DNA from 3 places in the Shewanella sp. 10N.286.48.B5 genome. Region 1 is predicted to be linked to each of the others. Evidence: predicted binding sites of a transcription regulator. Region 1 holds the regulator's gene; each other region holds the start of a gene.
The links. Region 1 encodes FliA, which starts transcription of late flagellar genes. Its sites were predicted from a motif close to CTAAAGNTNNNNNNNNNNNNGCCGATA; they were not measured.
Positions count from the first base shown of each region.

Region 2: BCU57_RS07405 (VC2046/SO_2500 family protein) is a predicted target of FliA. The motif match lies at 2,427-2,453, and genes of this name have one in related genera.
Region 3: flgM (flagellar biosynthesis anti-sigma factor FlgM) is a predicted target of FliA. The motif match lies at 2,279-2,305, and genes of this name have one in related genera.

Region 1 is NZ_MCVG02000001.1:472,778-478,403, forward strand. Features, by position in the region: gene flhF (flagellar biosynthesis protein FlhF) at 1-1,276, shown strand, start outside; gene BCU57_RS02050 (MinD/ParA family protein) at 1,281-2,162, shown strand; gene BCU57_RS02055 (RNA polymerase sigma factor FliA) at 2,155-2,874, shown strand; gene cheY (chemotaxis response regulator CheY) at 2,916-3,299, shown strand; gene BCU57_RS02065 (protein phosphatase CheZ) at 3,314-4,051, shown strand; gene BCU57_RS02070 (chemotaxis protein CheW) at 4,068-5,626, shown strand, end outside.
Region 2 is NZ_MCVG02000001.1:1,705,119-1,710,744, forward strand. Features, by position in the region: gene BCU57_RS07395 (putative bifunctional diguanylate cyclase/phosphodiesterase) at 1-1,149, opposite strand, end outside; gene BCU57_RS07400 (DUF406 family protein) at 1,403-1,690, opposite strand; gene BCU57_RS07405 (VC2046/SO_2500 family protein) at 1,890-2,393, opposite strand; tRNA gene BCU57_RS07410 (tRNA-Tyr) at 2,517-2,601, shown strand; tRNA gene BCU57_RS07415 (tRNA-Tyr) at 2,631-2,715, shown strand; tRNA gene BCU57_RS07420 (tRNA-Tyr) at 2,812-2,896, shown strand; tRNA gene BCU57_RS07425 (tRNA-Tyr) at 3,027-3,111, shown strand; gene BCU57_RS07430 (PLP-dependent cysteine synthase family protein) at 3,374-4,441, shown strand; gene queE (7-carboxy-7-deazaguanine synthase QueE) at 4,520-5,188, opposite strand; gene queC (7-cyano-7-deazaguanine synthase QueC) at 5,534-5,626, shown strand, end outside.
Region 3 is NZ_MCVG02000007.1:2,058-7,683, forward strand. Features, by position in the region: partial or broken gene BCU57_RS20765 (protein-glutamate O-methyltransferase) at 1-405, opposite strand, end outside; partial or broken gene BCU57_RS20770 (chemotaxis protein) at 417-1,341, opposite strand; gene flgA (flagellar basal body P-ring formation chaperone FlgA) at 1,512-2,147, shown strand; gene flgM (flagellar biosynthesis anti-sigma factor FlgM) at 2,306-2,686, shown strand; gene flgN (flagellar export chaperone FlgN) at 2,867-3,163, shown strand; gene BCU57_RS20790 (hypothetical protein) at 3,720-3,935, opposite strand; gene BCU57_RS20795 (FlgO family outer membrane protein) at 4,041-4,169, opposite strand; gene BCU57_RS20800 (FlgO family outer membrane protein) at 4,123-4,302, opposite strand; gene BCU57_RS20805 (hypothetical protein) at 4,262-4,351, opposite strand; gene BCU57_RS20810 (hypothetical protein) at 4,362-4,586, opposite strand; gene BCU57_RS20815 (flagellar assembly protein T N-terminal domain-containing protein) at 4,779-5,255, shown strand; gene BCU57_RS20820 (hypothetical protein) at 5,247-5,624, opposite strand.

The sequences.
Region 1 (5,626 bases):
CATCGAAATTGTTGCAGCAGTTGACTACGATGAGCCTAAAGTTGATGTTGCAGTAAAATCGCCCGTTGCTGCCTTTATGAATGTGACTGAAGACCGTGTGTCAATTGGTGCTAATAAACCTGCTATTAAAGCACACACTAAAGTCAGCCCACCGCCAGTAGCTGATTCATTACAGGCGTTATTAGAAAAGCAGCATAGCCGCCTGCAGCAACAAATTTCCCAGCAACATGAAGAGCCGGAATTACCAGATTGGGCTAAACAGTTAGAAGCAAGCAAACCTGCAGCTAAAGAACCAAGACAGCATCAGCAACACATTGAGCCGTCTAGATCTCCAAATAAAGGTCATTCAGCTGAAATGGAAGCAATGCGCGAAGAGATGGCGTCACTGCGTGGTTTGCTAACTCATCAAGTTTCTTCATTAATGAAAGAACAGAAAAAACGCACCGATCCTGTGGGCGCGATGCTTGAAAGTAAATTAATTGCCGCAGAGTTCTCGCCTGCTGTCGCTGCCAAGTTATCCAGCCTAAGTCAGCAGTTTTCTCCCGCCGATTTAGTCAGAGCCTTACCCCAAAGTTTGGCCAACCTGCTCGATAACCAAGGTGACGATATTGTGCGCACTGGTGGCGTAGTCGCATTTGTCGGTCCAACTGGTGTCGGCAAAACCACTTCATTGGCTAAAATTGCTGCCAGATTTGCCGCTCATCATGGCCCAGAACAAGTTGCGTTAATTACCACAGATCATTATCGTATTGGAGCCTTTGAGCAATTGGCAACTTATGGCAAAATAATGGGCTGTCCAGTTAAACAAGCACATGATTTAACTGAATTAGAACAAATTCTTTATCAGTTTAAGAATCGTAAGTTAGTATTGATTGACACTGCGGGTATGGGGCAACGAGATTTACGCCTTTATCAGCAGTTAGATGATTTGATGGCAAACACCAGAATACCCATTCGTAGTTATTTGGTGATGTCGGCAACCTCTCAACGAAGAGTGTTACTCGATGCCGTAGAACATTTTAAAAGAATCCCGTTATCTGGGTGTATACTGACAAAATTAGATGAGTCAGTATCTATTGCTGGCGCATTAAGTGTATTAATCCAAAATGGGTTGCCACTAAGTTATGTTACTGATGGGCAACGTGTTCCAGAAGATATGCAGGTTGCCGATACGCTTTCATTAGCAAGACAAGCGTTAGCAGCACTTAACGAAACAAAACCTCAAACGTCACCTGACACTGCGTGGTCAAATGACATGGCCTATGCATTCGAGTAAAGATATGACCCGAGATCAAGCAAGTGGTTTACGTATGATGAATCAACCAAATAACGATAAAGTAAAAGTAATTGCAGTCAGCGGTGGTAAAGGCGGCGTGGGTAAAACCAGTGTGTCGATTAATACCGCGGTAGCACTTGCTGAGAAAGGCAAACGGGTTTTAGTACTCGATGCCGATTTAGGACTCGCCAACGTTGATGTGATGTTAGGTATTCGAGCTGAGAAAAACTTATCTCACGTATTATCTGGCGAAGCAGAATTAGACGACATTATTGTTCGAGGCCCGAAAGGCATTGGTATTGTACCTGCCACATCAGGCACTCAAGCGATGGTGGAATTGACCCAAGCGCAACATGTTGGATTAATTCGTGCCTTTAGCGATATGAAAACCCAGTTTGATATTTTAATCGTTGATACCGCAGCGGGTATCTCTGATATGGTGCTGAGTTTTTCCCGTGCCTCACAAGATGTATTGATTGTAGTTTGTGATGAACCGACATCAATAACCGATGCCTATGCCCTGATCAAAATATTAAGTCGTGAGCACGGTGTGTTCCGCTTCAAAATTGTGGCAAATATGGTGCGCAGTTTGCGAGAAGGCATGGAGTTATTCGCCAAGTTAAGTAAAGTAACCGATAGATTTTTAGATGTGGCTTTAGAGCTTGTTGCGACAGTGCCATTTGATGAAAATTTACGTAAATCAGTACGTAAGCAGAAGTTGGTTGTGGAAGCATTTCCAAAATCACCAGCAGCCATTGCTTACCACGGTTTAGCCAATAAAATTATGAGCTGGCCTGTGCCACAGCAGCCTGGTGGTCATCTAGAGTTCTTTGTTGAACGTCTTGTTCAGCGCAAAGAAGTAAAAGAGGATACACCGAGTGAATAAAGCCGCCGCGTATACTCAGTTTGATAATAAAACCTCAATTGTTGAACAGTATGCACCGCTGGTAAAAAGAATTGCACATCATATGTTGGCAAGGCTGCCAGCATCGGTACAACTTGATGACTTATTGCAAGCTGGGATGATGGGGCTGCTGGAAGCATCATCAAAGTTTGATGGCTCTAAAGGCGCCAAATTTGAAACCTTTGCTGGGATCCGAATTCGTGGTTCGATGATCGACGAAATTCGCCGTGGTGATTGGGTGCCGCGCTCGGTACATCGTAACCAACGCCGTGTTGCACAAGTTATCGATGAACTGGGTCAAGAATTAGGTCGTGATGCCAGAGATACTGAAATCGCAGAAAAATTGGAAATATCTCTTGAGGAGTATCACCATATTTTAAACGATGTTTCAGTAGGAAAAGTTATTGGGATTGAAGACTTAGGTGTTTCAGAAGATGTGATTGTGTCTGATGAATTAACTGAGGATGAAAGTTTTGATTCTTTAGCCGAAGTGCAGTTTAAATCGGCATTAGCACAAGCAATTACCACATTACCCGAAAGAGATGCGCTAGTTTTGTCGCTATATTATGACGAAGCGTTAAATTTAAAAGAAATCGGTGCCGTTCTTGAGGTCAGCGAGTCGCGTGTTAGCCAGATTTTAAGTCAGGCAATGCTGCGTCTCAAAGGCAAACTCAAGCATTGGACACAGGTATAATTACTAATAAGAGCAACGAATTAAGCTCACCGGAGGAAACCTTGGACAAGAATATGAAGATACTGATTGTTGATGATTTTTCAACAATGAGACGTATCATAAAGAACTTGTTGCGAGACTTGGGATTTAATAATACTCAAGAAGCAGATGATGGCAATACCGCACTACCGATGTTACAAAAAAGCGATTTTGACTTTGTCGTAACCGATTGGAATATGCCGGGTATGCAAGGGATTGATTTGTTAAAAGCCATTAGAGCTGACGATTCATTAAAACACTTGCCAGTATTAATGGTAACAGCAGAAGCAAAACGTGAACAAATTATTGCCGCAGCGCAAGCTGGCGTTAATGGCTATGTGGTTAAACCTTTTACCGCAGCAACGTTAAAAGAAAAACTCGATAAAATCTTTGAACGTTTAGCCTAAGCAAAGGATAAGTTATGCAGGCAGCAATATCAGGGCTCATAGATCTTGAGCAAGCCCAGCAACTTGTTAAATTGCTTGAAGATGGACAACAAGAGCAAGCTGATGCGGTCATTCGTGACCTGTCAGTGCCAATACAACGTGAACTGTTTGATGAAGTTGGCAAGCTGACCCGTCAGTTACACAGTTCACTAAATGACTTTCAATTGGATACCCGTCTGGTTGAACTTGCTAACCATGAAATACCCGATGCAAAAGAAAGACTCAACTTTGTCATTGATATGACAGAGCAAGCTGCAAATAAAACCATGGATGCAGTTGAAGAATGTTTACCTTTGGCCGATACAATAATAAATAACATTCAATCGGTCACGCCAATGTGGGACAAATTGATGCGTAGGGACATTTCCTTAGTGGAATTTAAGTCCTTGTGTCATGACGTTCAACATATCATGTCCCATAGCGAACATGATTCAAATCGACTAAGAGAACTGCTCAATCAAATATTGATGGCGCAAGATTTTCAAGATTTGACTGGCCAAATGATCCGCCGAGTTATTGACTTAGTCATCGAAGTTGAAAGCAGTTTAGTGTCTATGCTGACAATCTTTGGCGAAAATGCAGCCGACTCGGATCGAGTCATTGATGATAATAAAATTGAAGCAGAAGGCCCTATCTTAAATGCTGACACCCGCGAAGACGTGGTGACTGGCCAAGATGAAGTGGATGATCTGCTATCAAGTCTGGGTTTCTAATTAGGAGTCAAATTTAATGTCTTTTGATGTTGATGAAGAGATACTCCAGGACTTTTTGATTGAAGCTGGTGAAATTTTAGAGCTTCTACAAGAGCAACTCGTCGCTCTTGAAAATAATCCTGATGATGCTGATTTACTGAATGCGATTTTTAGAGGTTTTCATACTGTAAAAGGTGGCGCAGGCTTTTTGAGCTTAGGCCCTATGGTCGATGTGTGCCACGAAGCTGAAAATACCTTTGACTTACTGCGAACGGGTAAGCGTCAAGTAAATGCCGAATTGATGGACATCATTTTGCAAGCTGTTGATGCGATTAATTCGATGTTTGCACAGACCCAGCAAGGTCAGCCACAAGATGATGCCGACGCCGACTTATTAGCTCGTTTAAAGCTGTTAAGTTCTGGAGCGCCATTAGCCTCAGAGCTTGCCAGCACGCCCGAAGACGCGTTAATTGCTGAAGAGGCTTTAATTGAAGAGGCTTTAATTGAAGAGACTTTAATTGAAGAGACTTTAGCTGAAGTTGAGCCGATTGCTGAAGACTCTGAAGCATCAGTGGGCTCTATTGATGATATCGACGAGAGTGAATTTGAAGCCTTACTCGATGCACTTCATGGCGCAGGAAACAGTCCTACCTCTAATTCAACAAAAGACCTTATTGATGATACCTCGAGTGCTTCAGTCGCTAATGGTGACACTGCTGTTGCCAGTGATGAAATCAGTGATGATGAGTTTGAAGCCTTACTGGATGAATTGCACGGCGCTGGTAGTTTTAAAGCCGCGAGTACCCCAATTGCAGAAGTAAAACCTGCGGTAATAGAACAAGATCCAATTGTTGATGGCGATGATATTACCGACGATGAGTTCGAAAAGTTATTAGACGAATTACATGGTAAAGGTGCCGCTCCTCAGGCTGTTAGCCTAGCGCCTTCAGCAGTTACTCCCGCAACTCCTGCAACTCCCGTTTCAATGCCCGCAGATATTGCGCCATCAAAAGCCGTCTCAAACACAGCTGCGCCAGCACAGCCAAGTGCGACAGACACAAAACCAGTGCCAGCCGCTAAAGCTGCCGCGTCAGTAAAAAAAGCAGAACCTGCTAAAACCCAAGGTGCCATGCCACAGGGTGAAACCACCGTAAGGGTTGATACTTCGCGCCTTGACCAAATTATGAATATGGTTGGTGAGCTGGTGCTGGTACGAAACCGCTTAGTGAGTTTAGGTATTTCTCGCGATGATGAAGAAATGTCGAAAGCACTTGCCAATTTAGATCTGGTTACTGCCGACCTACAAGGCGCGGTAATGAAGACCCGCATGCAGCCAATTAAGAAAGTATTTGGCCGCTTCCCAAGAGTGGTTCGCGATTTAGCCAGAACACTGAATAAAGAAATTGATTTAATCATGGTAGGTGAAGATACCGATCTTGATAAAAATCTAGTTGAAGCACTGGCAGATCCATTAGTCCATTTAGTACGTAACTCGGTTGATCATGGCATTGAAATGCCTATTACTCGCGAAGCGAATGGCAAACCAAGAACCGGTACGATAACTCTTTCTGCAAGCCAAGAAGGCGACCATATTCT
Region 2 (5,626 bases), 1.2 Mb from region 1:
AATCATTGCAAATTCGTCACTGCCGACTCGCGCCACATCAATAGCATCATGGCTGTTAGCAAAATGCTTTAATCGTCGAGCGACTTCGGATAACAAGGCATCGCCTTGCTCATGACCATTGGTATCGTTAAACCGCTTAAAGCCCATTAAGTCGATAAGGATCAACGTGCCTTGTGAGAGCCTTTCTAATTGCTGAGTAAAATGAAGGCGATTACTCAGGCCGGTGAGGCTGCAATTCCAAGCAAGATGCTCAAGCTGCTCTTTGCTTTTACGCTGAGCAGTAACATCAAGGCATGACACTAAGGCGTAATCGTTTCCTTGCTCTGTGACAAAGCGGTTGGCTTGATACTGCACCCAGTAGTTCGAGCCATCAAGACGAGTTAGCTCACTTTCACCTTCTACCACATTGCCATTGATTAACGCTTGGGTCATTTCATCAGCAAGCTCTCGTTTGCCACGAAAAAAATCTAAGCTGACTAATTGATTATCTTGAACAATATCGCGACTTAGGCCAGTCATTTTTTCATGAGCTGGATTTATATATTCAATAATTTGGGTTTTAAGATTAATAAGCATCAATACATGCTTAGCTTGCTCTGTAGCACTATGAAATAGTGTTATTCGCTCATCTTTATCGTAGGCATAGCGGGTGGCAAGGGTTAAAGCCAATTGATCGGCAAATTGACAAGCAAATTGTATTTGATCGCTTGTTAGCTTTAGAGGATGTTCAAACTCAATGCACAATAGCCCTTCTATATGACCATTGATACGGATGGCAACATCTAAATTTGCGTGAACATTGGCTTGCTTATAATAAGCACTTAAGCCCTGCAGACGGGTGTCAGTTTGAGAACTGTCACTGACAATATGACGGTAACGGCGTATATCATCAAAGTAGGCATTTGCAACAAGATTATCGTTGCGGTGTTGGTAAATTAATTGTTTTAGGCTGTCATCAGCAGACAGACAAGCAATGATTTCTTGCTTTAGTGACTTGTTACGTAATGAAATAACTGAAACGCTACTAGCATTAAAAAACTTTAGTAGTAATTTACAGACTAACTCTGAGGTCTGTTTAAAGTCGCCTTGTTCTTTGGCGACAGAGTTTACAATTAACTCTAATAAATGTTGTTGCTCAGTTTGCTTCATTATTATTCCCAAAGGACAACTTAACAGTCGGGTAAACCTCTTTCTGTGGAGGTTTTTTCTACTTAAAATAACGGAACTTAGCCGTTAATAACACTCTAAAAATGTTAAGAAGTGTTGCTAAAAAGAGATATTTACAAAAATGATATTATCAAAATCATGATGTTGAATTTTACTCAACTTCGGTAAATGAAGGTTACACTTCCTATTTTAAAACAGCAAGTTGTAACCTTCAACACCTCATAGAAACGACTAATTAAAGGCCGTTTTCTAATTGGAAAATCATTTTTTCTACCGTAACGTCAAACTCAAAAGTAACCACCACATCTTGCTCGGTTACTTGCTGCTGTACTTTGACATTGCTAAAACGTTCTTTGGCTTTGCTAACTAAGTCATCTGCAATTTGCTGAAAGTTTTCACCATCAACTTGCAAGATAAGTTGTGTATCTTCTTCTTCGATAACAGCACCAATATCGACAAAGCTGCCACAATCATTACAGTTGTCACTGACTTGTACTTCTTGCTTAGTAATCGTTTTTATCACTTTTATCACCTATCAATACACATTAAAACGTCAGCATAGCCCAAAAACTGAAATAAAATTTTTATATGCCTCACAATATTACCAATCAGTAATACACCTAATTGGGGCTGTCTAACCAGCGGGCGCTTAACGCTTAGTAGCAACTAACTCAAGTAACGGCTTAATCACTGCCACGGCATTTACTAAGCACCTGCATTAACTAGGCAACGGCATAAAGTTGTGATGCTAGGGTTTCGCTCATCTTTCTTTGTATGGTTAATTGCTCAAGAAATTCATTTTGCGCTAGAGCTGATGTATCTGGGACTAATTGTTGGTGCTTAAGTTTAGTCAGTAGATCACAATTCGCTAAGGTGATTTGCAAATCTTCATCATATTTTCCCCGCGTCACTACAGCTTCAGGTTTTAACGCCTGCTGTAAATGAAATTGGCTTAAACCGCTTTCATAAAAATCACCGGCATGATTAATCGCCTGTTGCTGAGATATATCGCACACTAATGCTTGGGGTTTAGGAATATGTAACTGTTTATATAATTTTTCATCAATGGATAAATTTTTATCGACTTGAAATTGCGCCATGTCGCAAGCGTCATTAGACAACATAGAAAGTAGTAGCGCGAACTCGCCCCTTCTATGGTGTTCAACTGCATCATTAAGGCGATTGCCTAATTGCAGTTCGTTGACTAATGGCGACTCAATTTGCATATATTTACATCAAATTTATCAAGGTTGATATTTTATCGACCACTTAAACAAATACTTGAGCATTATTTTCGATTTTTCCTTTACTTATATTTAATTCGTGACTACTATTGCCGCCGCAATTGAGGAGGGGTTCCCGAGTGGCCAAAGGGATCAGACTGTAAATCTGACGGCTCAGCCTTCGAAGGTTCGAATCCTTCTCCCTCCACCATTTGCACAATGATAAATATACCGTTTCGTGGAGGGGTTCCCGAGTGGCCAAAGGGATCAGACTGTAAATCTGACGGCTCAGCCTTCGAAGGTTCGAATCCTTCTCCCTCCACCATTTATCGGTTTATGCTTCATTAAAAATCTATTTTATGTGGCCAGCATAAATTAGAGGTAACACGAGTAAAAAGTAACAGCGTTAATGAAAATATGTGGAGGGGTTCCCGAGTGGCCAAAGGGATCAGACTGTAAATCTGACGGCTCAGCCTTCGAAGGTTCGAATCCTTCTCCCTCCACCATTCATTAGCAAAAATATTTAAAATTGATTTTATTTATGTGGTCAACATAGTTAAAATTGATTGCTAATATTTAAAGATATAAATGTAAAGTTATACCCAGTTAGATTGACGTAAAAAAGAAAAAATATGTGGAGGGGTTCCCGAGTGGCCAAAGGGATCAGACTGTAAATCTGACGGCTCAGCCTTCGAAGGTTCGAATCCTTCTCCCTCCACCATTTCTTTTAGTCACTTCAGTTCATCAAGTTAGCTCATTCAAATTAGCTCAATTTCAATTCTCAGTAGTTTCACTTCAGTTTTATCATCAAGATTTGCTTAGTTTCAACTTCACAGCCTTATCCTAGTCATTTATTGATATCGATTATTAATTTGCTGTCTAGCGTCAAAATGTAACCTTGTTCATAAAACATTAGAATTTAACTTCCTGATCTTGTTATTTATCTTTAAGATAATCCGATTACAGCAAACTTAGGATGTCAGATGTCTAAACAATGGGTTAATCAAGCCATAGCTAAAATAGAAGCTGATTTTCAACGCAGCGCCGATACACATTTAATTAAGTTAGAACTTCCACAATTAACTGGCATCGACATTTATCTTAAAGATGAAAGCACCCATCCAACTGGCAGTTTAAAACACCGTTTAGCCCGCTCTTTGTTTCTGTATGCGATTTCAAATGGATGGGTTAATGAAAATACCACCATCATAGAATCATCATCTGGCAGTACTGCAGTATCTGAAGCATACTTTTCTCGGTTACTTGGCCTACCGTTCATTGCGGTAATGCCAGCCACAACCGCGAAAAAGAAAATCCAACAAATTGAGTTTTATGGTGGTAGTTGTCATTTCGTCGACAAAACTGACCAAATATATGCAGAATCTCAGCGCCTAGCAGCGCAACTCAATGGCCATTATATGGATCAATTTACCTATGCTGAGCGCGCCACCGATTGGCGCGGCAATAACAATATTGCTGACTCTATCTTTAATCAGATGCAAAAAGAGCCACATCCAATTCCAGCATGGATTGTGATGAGCCCAGGCACTGGCGGTACCTCAGCAACCATTGGCCGCTACCTTAATTACCAACAACTTGATACTAAGCTGTGCGTGGTAGACCCTGAAAATTCGGTATTCTATGACTACTATATAAATGGTGATGCAAGTATTACCAGCGATAAAGGCAGTAATATTGAAGGCATCGGTCGCCCAAGGGTTGAACCGTCTTTTATCGCAGGTGTAGTGGATGAAATGAAAAAAATCCCTGATGCAGCATCCATTGCGACCATGAACTGGTTAGCACAGCATATTGGCCGTAAGGTAGGGCCATCAACGGGGACTAATTTATATGGCGTGTTGCAGTTAGCCTGTCAGATGAAACAAAAAGGCGAAACAGGCTCGTTAGTGACCTTGCTGTGTGATTCTGGTGAGCGCTATTTAGATACCTATTATAATAATGAATGGATTAATAACAATATCGGTTGTACTGAAGAATTTGACCTAGAGTTGCAACATTTTAACAGCAGTGGTTGTTTGGGGAAGTTATAAAAATTTAGCCATAAAATCAGTTATAAAAAATAACCCCGCCCAATTGACATTAGGCGGGATTATTTTTCAATATGTTAGTTAATCGATATCTAAATATTTATGGGTCTGAATTGATAAGCGCCAATTACGGCTTATACAGGTTTTCATGGCAAGTTCAGTTGCCCGAGGTTTTTGACTAATAGGCTGTAAACAAATGGTTTTATTAGATACATCAATATCCGCTAATAACTCATCAAGTTCATCAATATGTTTTTGGGTGGCGATGGGATGCTTAATTTCATTAGCGCGCTCTAGCGCCGCCTTTAAGACTTTATAGCCGCCTTTCATATTTACTTTTGGTGACACGGTAACCCAGACTTGCTCATGACAATGAACCTCGAAAGTACCACTGGTTTCAATCTGCACGCTGTTGCCAGCTTCAATCAAATGACTGGTTAACTTACTTAGGTCATATAAACATGGCTCGCCACCAGTAATGACAATATGTTTTGCAGTAAAACCTTTTTCAGTAAATGCAGTTAATAATGAATGCGCATCATGATTTGCCCAGCGACCAATGGTGCCATCCACTGCAATAACTTGTTGTTGAGAAACCTTGTTTGCTTCTAATACATCCCAGGTCTGTTTGGTATCACACCAAGCACAACCAACAGGACAACCTTGCAAACGAACAAAAATTGCTGGAACGCCGGTAAAGGTTCCCTCACCTTGGATGGTTTCAAAAACTTCATTAACTGGATATTTCATTTAGCTGCCTTATTCTCAGTAAGGGCGCATTTATAGTGTATTTTCACTGTAGCTGCAACCATTAACGGCCATGATAATGACTGCTTATTAGATTACCTGCCAACTAATTACATATGTCTGATGAAAGCTGATTATTAATCAGCCTATTAATAGCCGCTTTTACAAAAAGGTCACTGCTATAAAAATCTCACTAAAATTCTACTAATCAAAAGTTAAATAACCATGAAAGTTATCCTTAATGTCGTTATAATTTAGCCCGTAATCAACGGCTTCAATTAACTAACTGTTTCAATGAGTCTGCTCTGGGAACATGTTGATATATTTAAATTTTATATGGTGAAAAAAATGTCTAAAGCAATTGTCGTATTTAGCGGAGGTCAGGACTCTACAACCTGCCTCATTCAAGCAATGTCTCAATATGACGAAGTGCATGCCATC
Region 3 (5,626 bases), on a different contig from region 1:
CCCGGGTTTGCGAGCTTGAGTCTCAAGAATCGTCATTGCCATTGAGTATGCTTCTTGGCCTGAAGAGCTTGCTGCAGACCAAATCTTAATAGGTCGTTTATTTGCCGCTATTTCCGGTAGTAGCTTATCCGCAAGTACAGCAAACGGGTAAGTATCTCGGAGACTAAAGTGTCTCGTTCGTCGTCATGGCATCGACAGCTGCCACTCTCAACTCACGGTTTCGACCAGTTACTACATCTCTCAACAAATCAGATAACGAAGCTAACTTAAACTTTCGTTACTAATGGGCTTAAACGACTGCGCACTAAATATTGCTTGCTGTCACCTAATACAATGCCACATTGAGATTCTAAAAAAACGGCTGAAATCGCGATACTCTTGATCACTTATTGTTATAGCAGTCATTAATGTCTCTTTTAGTTAGTTAACGCAGCTTTAACCGCTGCCTCAAGCTCATCAGGGTTGAATTTTGCAATGAAGGAGTTCGCCCCAACACGCTCAACCATGGCCTGGTTAAATACACCACTCAAGGATGAGTGTAAAATTACGTATAAATCTTTAAGTTCGGCGTGACGACGAATCTCAGCAGTCAGCGTGTATCCATCCATCTCTGGCATTTCGATATCCGAGATCACTAATGAAATTTGATCGTAAATACTACCCTCTGATGACATTTGCACCAGCTTTTCATAGGCTTTACCATCTTTCACCGCGATAACCTCAAATCCGATCGATTCAATGGCGCGTTGAACTTGCTTACGAGCAACAGTTGAATCATCAGCAATCAAGATACGGCGAACCAATTCTTTCTCTTGTTCTACTTCTGCGATTTCTTCAGCAATTCTGCTGTCCATTGTTTCATCAACAGGCGAAATTTCAGCAAGAATTTTTTCAACATCAAGAATTTCAACTAATTCATTATCGATATTAGTTACCGCTGTCAGGTAGTTCGACTCGACCAGCGCCATCCGGCGGCGGAAGAATTGACTCCCAGTGCATGTTGAATAATGCGCTCTACTGAACTGACCAAGAAACCTTGAATAGTTCGGTTAAACTCAGAAATAACCACAAAACACTTTTCAACATCCGTTGTAGGACGGCCAACCAACGCTAAGCTCAAATCGATAACAGAGATCGTTTGACCACGAATGTGTGCTACACCTTTAACCAGTGGGTTCAAGTTTGGCATCTTTGTCAGCTTAGGGCATTGAAGCACTTCTTTTACTTTAAAGACATTAATGCGTAGCGCTGACGCCCCATTAGGCGAAAGGTTAGTAATTCTAATCGGTTTTGACCGACGAGTTGCGTACGCTGATTCACCGAATCAAGAATACCCGTCATGAGCTCATCTCCATATCAAACTTTTTTGTATAAAAAGCGTTAGTCTCTGCAGGCTACGAACCACCAGAGAAACGGAATGACATATTATAAAATAAATTTGCCACCTCTTTCCATAGCAATGTAGAGCTACTTTTAAAACTGTCGCTAAGTTTATCGGCATTTTATCAATATTGTTTAGTTTTTTTGTGCAAGCTGCGACTCCAGAGCAAATTGAAATGATCCAGTCTGCGGCCGAGCAACACATCCATGATACGGTTGAGCAGCCACAAGGCGGCGAACTCTTTGTTAATTCAGCAAATGTTGACTCAAGAATTAAAGCAACAGACTGTCCAGTACCGCTTGAAACTAGCGCATCAACCACCACCAATACCCGCAGTAGCATTACGGTTTTAGTGCAATGCATTCCTGACGAGTGGCGAGTTTATGTGCCCGTACGCTTATCAATGTCAGTCCCACTCGTCACCACCACGCGCTCAATTGCAAGAGGCGAGATTGTCGGTCAATACGATGTGACTACCGACATGATTTCTCTTAACAAATTTCGCCGCCAAGGTTTCACCAACCCACAACAGGTTATCGGTGCCAAAAGAAGAAAAAGAACCCTAAGACCGGGTGATGTCGTTGAAAGAGGCGATATTTGTGTCGTTTGCCGAAATGAGAAGGTTATCATACAGGCAGTTAAAGGTGGCATGACCATTACCACTAAAGGTACTGCACTTACGGATGGCTCAATGGGCGATCAAGTAAGAGTGAAAAATGATAAATCACAACGTATAATTGAAGGTATTGTTACCAGTCATGTCTGAAGTCACGGTTTACTTTTAACTCTCTACTTCTAAATTGACGGTATCGTTAGCCATTTTGCTCTCTCCACTCTTAACGCCAAATATAACGGCTACAGTGTTTTGTCCCTTTTCGACTATTGAGCTAAAAATTGCTAAAGTATTCGAACCCATGGTCGATAATGACTGTACAGGTTCCCATTTTTGAAGAAAAAGGCTTAACTATGGCAGGCATTGATAATATTCGTTCAGGGCAAACCCTAACGACCCCCAACCGATCAGCAGTACGCTCTGATTCTAGCTCTGAGGCATCACGCTCTGATGTATCAACTAAATCACCAGCAAGCAAAGATGCGGTTTCGCTTAGCCAACAAGGCAAAGCCATTGGTCAACTCCACCAAGATATGGCGGCACAACCGAGTTTTGACTCTGTAAAAGTTGCGGCGATCAAAGAAGCGATTGCGAACGGTTCATACACTGTCGATCCAGAAAAACTGGCAGACAATATGATCAAGTTCGAAGATGAATTAAAGGTCTTTAAGCCAACTATCACTTTTGATTAAAGTGATTGCTCTTAAAAAGCACACGAGGTTATGAATAGGTTTACGTTATGGCGGCACTAGCAGATTTAGTTAATTTTCAACTTCAAAATGCCAAAGCCTTATCTGAATTATTAAGTTCAGAGAAAAACCGCGATTACGAGCCGACAATCAAACGATATTGAGAGAATCGCCAAAGAAAAAGTGGTCCTAGTTGAACAACTAAGGTCAACCGATCAACGAATCGCAGCCCATACCAATATCTCAGAACTGACCGAGAACTCTGAACTAGCTCAGTTAGTCGCAACCATCAAGTCCATAGTGCACGATTGCCATCAAGCGAACCTGGTTAATGGCGAAGCCTTGAATCGAGCACACCTTAGCTTCAAAAAACTCAGTAATATGATGCAACAAAGCCACGGTAAAATTGGCATGACCTACAATGCCGGTGGTCAAACGCATACAAAGATTTCTACGCTGGGAACCAACGTAAAAGCCTAGTTAAGCCTCCCTTCTTCAGTAATACCCCCATTAACCTTCTGCTTGTATCTGTATCTGTATCTGTATCTGTATCTGTATCTGTATCTGTATCTCCCAGACCATTCCTGTCGCTATTCTTTATCAAAACGTCTAATCAGCCTTTGAGCGCCCTGACAAAATCGATACAAAAAAGCGGCAAGTATCTTCATACTTGCCGCTTTTTTATTTACGTCAGTTATCAATTGCTGCTACGCCATCTGGAAAACGAGTGGCAACTCATATAACTGGGTAATCTTTTAACTAGATAAACAGAACTTCGATGATCATTAACCTACAGTTTCCTAAGAGATCATACACACTAGAATAGCGTTTGTTGTCTCTTTTCTGGCACAGCCTGGCACTTCACCGTAATTACGTAGTTGGTCCATCTTACGAATATCTAATTGATGTTCCAGTTACATAACTATCACCCACAGGGTAACTACGTGTACTACTTCTGCGCCACGAATAACACCATCAACCGCACCTGAAGTTCGTTCAGTACCAAGGCGTTGATCTTCAAGTTCAGCTTCGCCGGTTACCCCATACCGTAAACCTGTTCAGCAAGCTCACGATAAGCGTCAATCTTAGAGGCTCTCATCGCACGGATGCGCTCTTCTTCGTCGTTACGACCTTTTTGCTCACTGATACTCGCGTAACCAACCGCAACCAAGAAATCATCAGGCCTCATACTTTGCAGTGGCTGACAACCAACAAGCAATAAAGCGGCAACAACAAATATTAACTTCTTCATCTCGAACTCCTAAGGGCGAAGAATACCAGTGTAAGGCCGGCTGATCGTGTGTCAGAACGAATAATAACGCCATCTTGAGTTCGAATACTGTTCAGAGTATCAAGGTCACGACCAATACGGTCTGCCGGCAAGAAGCCTTGTGCAGAAGCAAACCACAATACGAGTTTGCATTCCAACTACACGAGCGTTAACTAGAACACCACCCTCTTGGCGAAGCATAGTCCCTGTTTGCACGTATTGGACGGTCTTGCTCTTGAGCTAAATCTTTCCAATCACGGTTTAACGCAAAGTCACCGGTGTGAGTTACCTGGATAGAACCCGTCGTTTTAAAATCGACAACCTTGAAGCCACGACGCTGAAACTCGATGAATGAAACCTTCCGATACCGAATTTCCTAGCCAGTTGGTTGTATCCATGTGTTGTAGATCAACAAACGAGGTAATCGCAACCGGAAAAGTTCTTGCTGGAGATACTCGTATTCGACACGATTAAATCTTCGGTCATACTTTCCACGAAAAAATCCATGGTGTGACGAGGGCTGTCCATCAACATAAACTGACTGCCTGAATATTCAGACTTGCCGTTATAGATTTCTGAATAAGCGCATGATGTCAGTAACACGACACTCATAACTACGAGCCATTTTTTCATTATCTAATCTCCAGATAGTTTTAGTGCTGCCTGTTCCAATATGTTCTCACCATTATTCTTTTCAATGGATTACAATGTTGGAACAGTCTTTGCTTTTCGTTAATAGTTCAGATTAAGAAAAACGCACTTAAGTCAGCTTCAAGCTTGCAGTTATTTGTTAAGCAATATTTATACCCAACTGGTAACGAATAGATGAAAAAAATAATTTCTTACTTATTTTCAATAAGTTCACTGATAACCATAAGCTTCAGTGCTCATGCCTCTTGGTATGAGGTTACCGGTACAGCAGCCATCGTATCGTCGGAAGAATCCGCAAGAGTCCACGCTCTGGAAGACGCGGTATATAAAGCGGTTCAGTTCTCTGGTGCTGATATCGGTAGTATCTCCAACCTCACGCCTTATCTGGATGCGAGTAAAAAAGAGTTCCAGTTTACTAATCACGAAGTACGCTACATATTGGTTGATAAAGTAAAGACTCGCGGTGGCAACCTAATGATCACCGCAAGGATCGACATCTATCCTTCGGCAAATGCTTGCCATGAAAGTCAGTACAAGAAGACATTTTTGGTCGGCAACATTGATGTGACCTCCCCTCAACAAGCCGTAATGGGAAGAATTTATAACATCGGTGAAGCGGCGCACGAAAAACGCGAAAGCGTTTCACGATAAATGCGAAAACCAGTGGTAACTGGGACACAAGACTCGGTTAAACACCCAAATCCTGGCAACTGAACGAAGTAATGGATCTTTGGTTATTTGTTTTTTGCCGTAATAATAACTTACCGGTGGCTGCATACCCCCAGCAATCCCTTCTGCTATGAGATAAAACATTGTGGCGATATAGCCGATAATCGCGAAGGCGGCGACATGCACAGCCGAGCCGTAAACCATGAATGAGTAGTTATGTAAGGCAATAATAAAGCTAAAATACATGAACATAAACAAACTGGATAAGCCCAATGCCATTATAGAACCCATAGTCTTAACGTTAATGACATTCAAAGAAAATTGTAATTTAGCATTCGATTTACTCGACATAA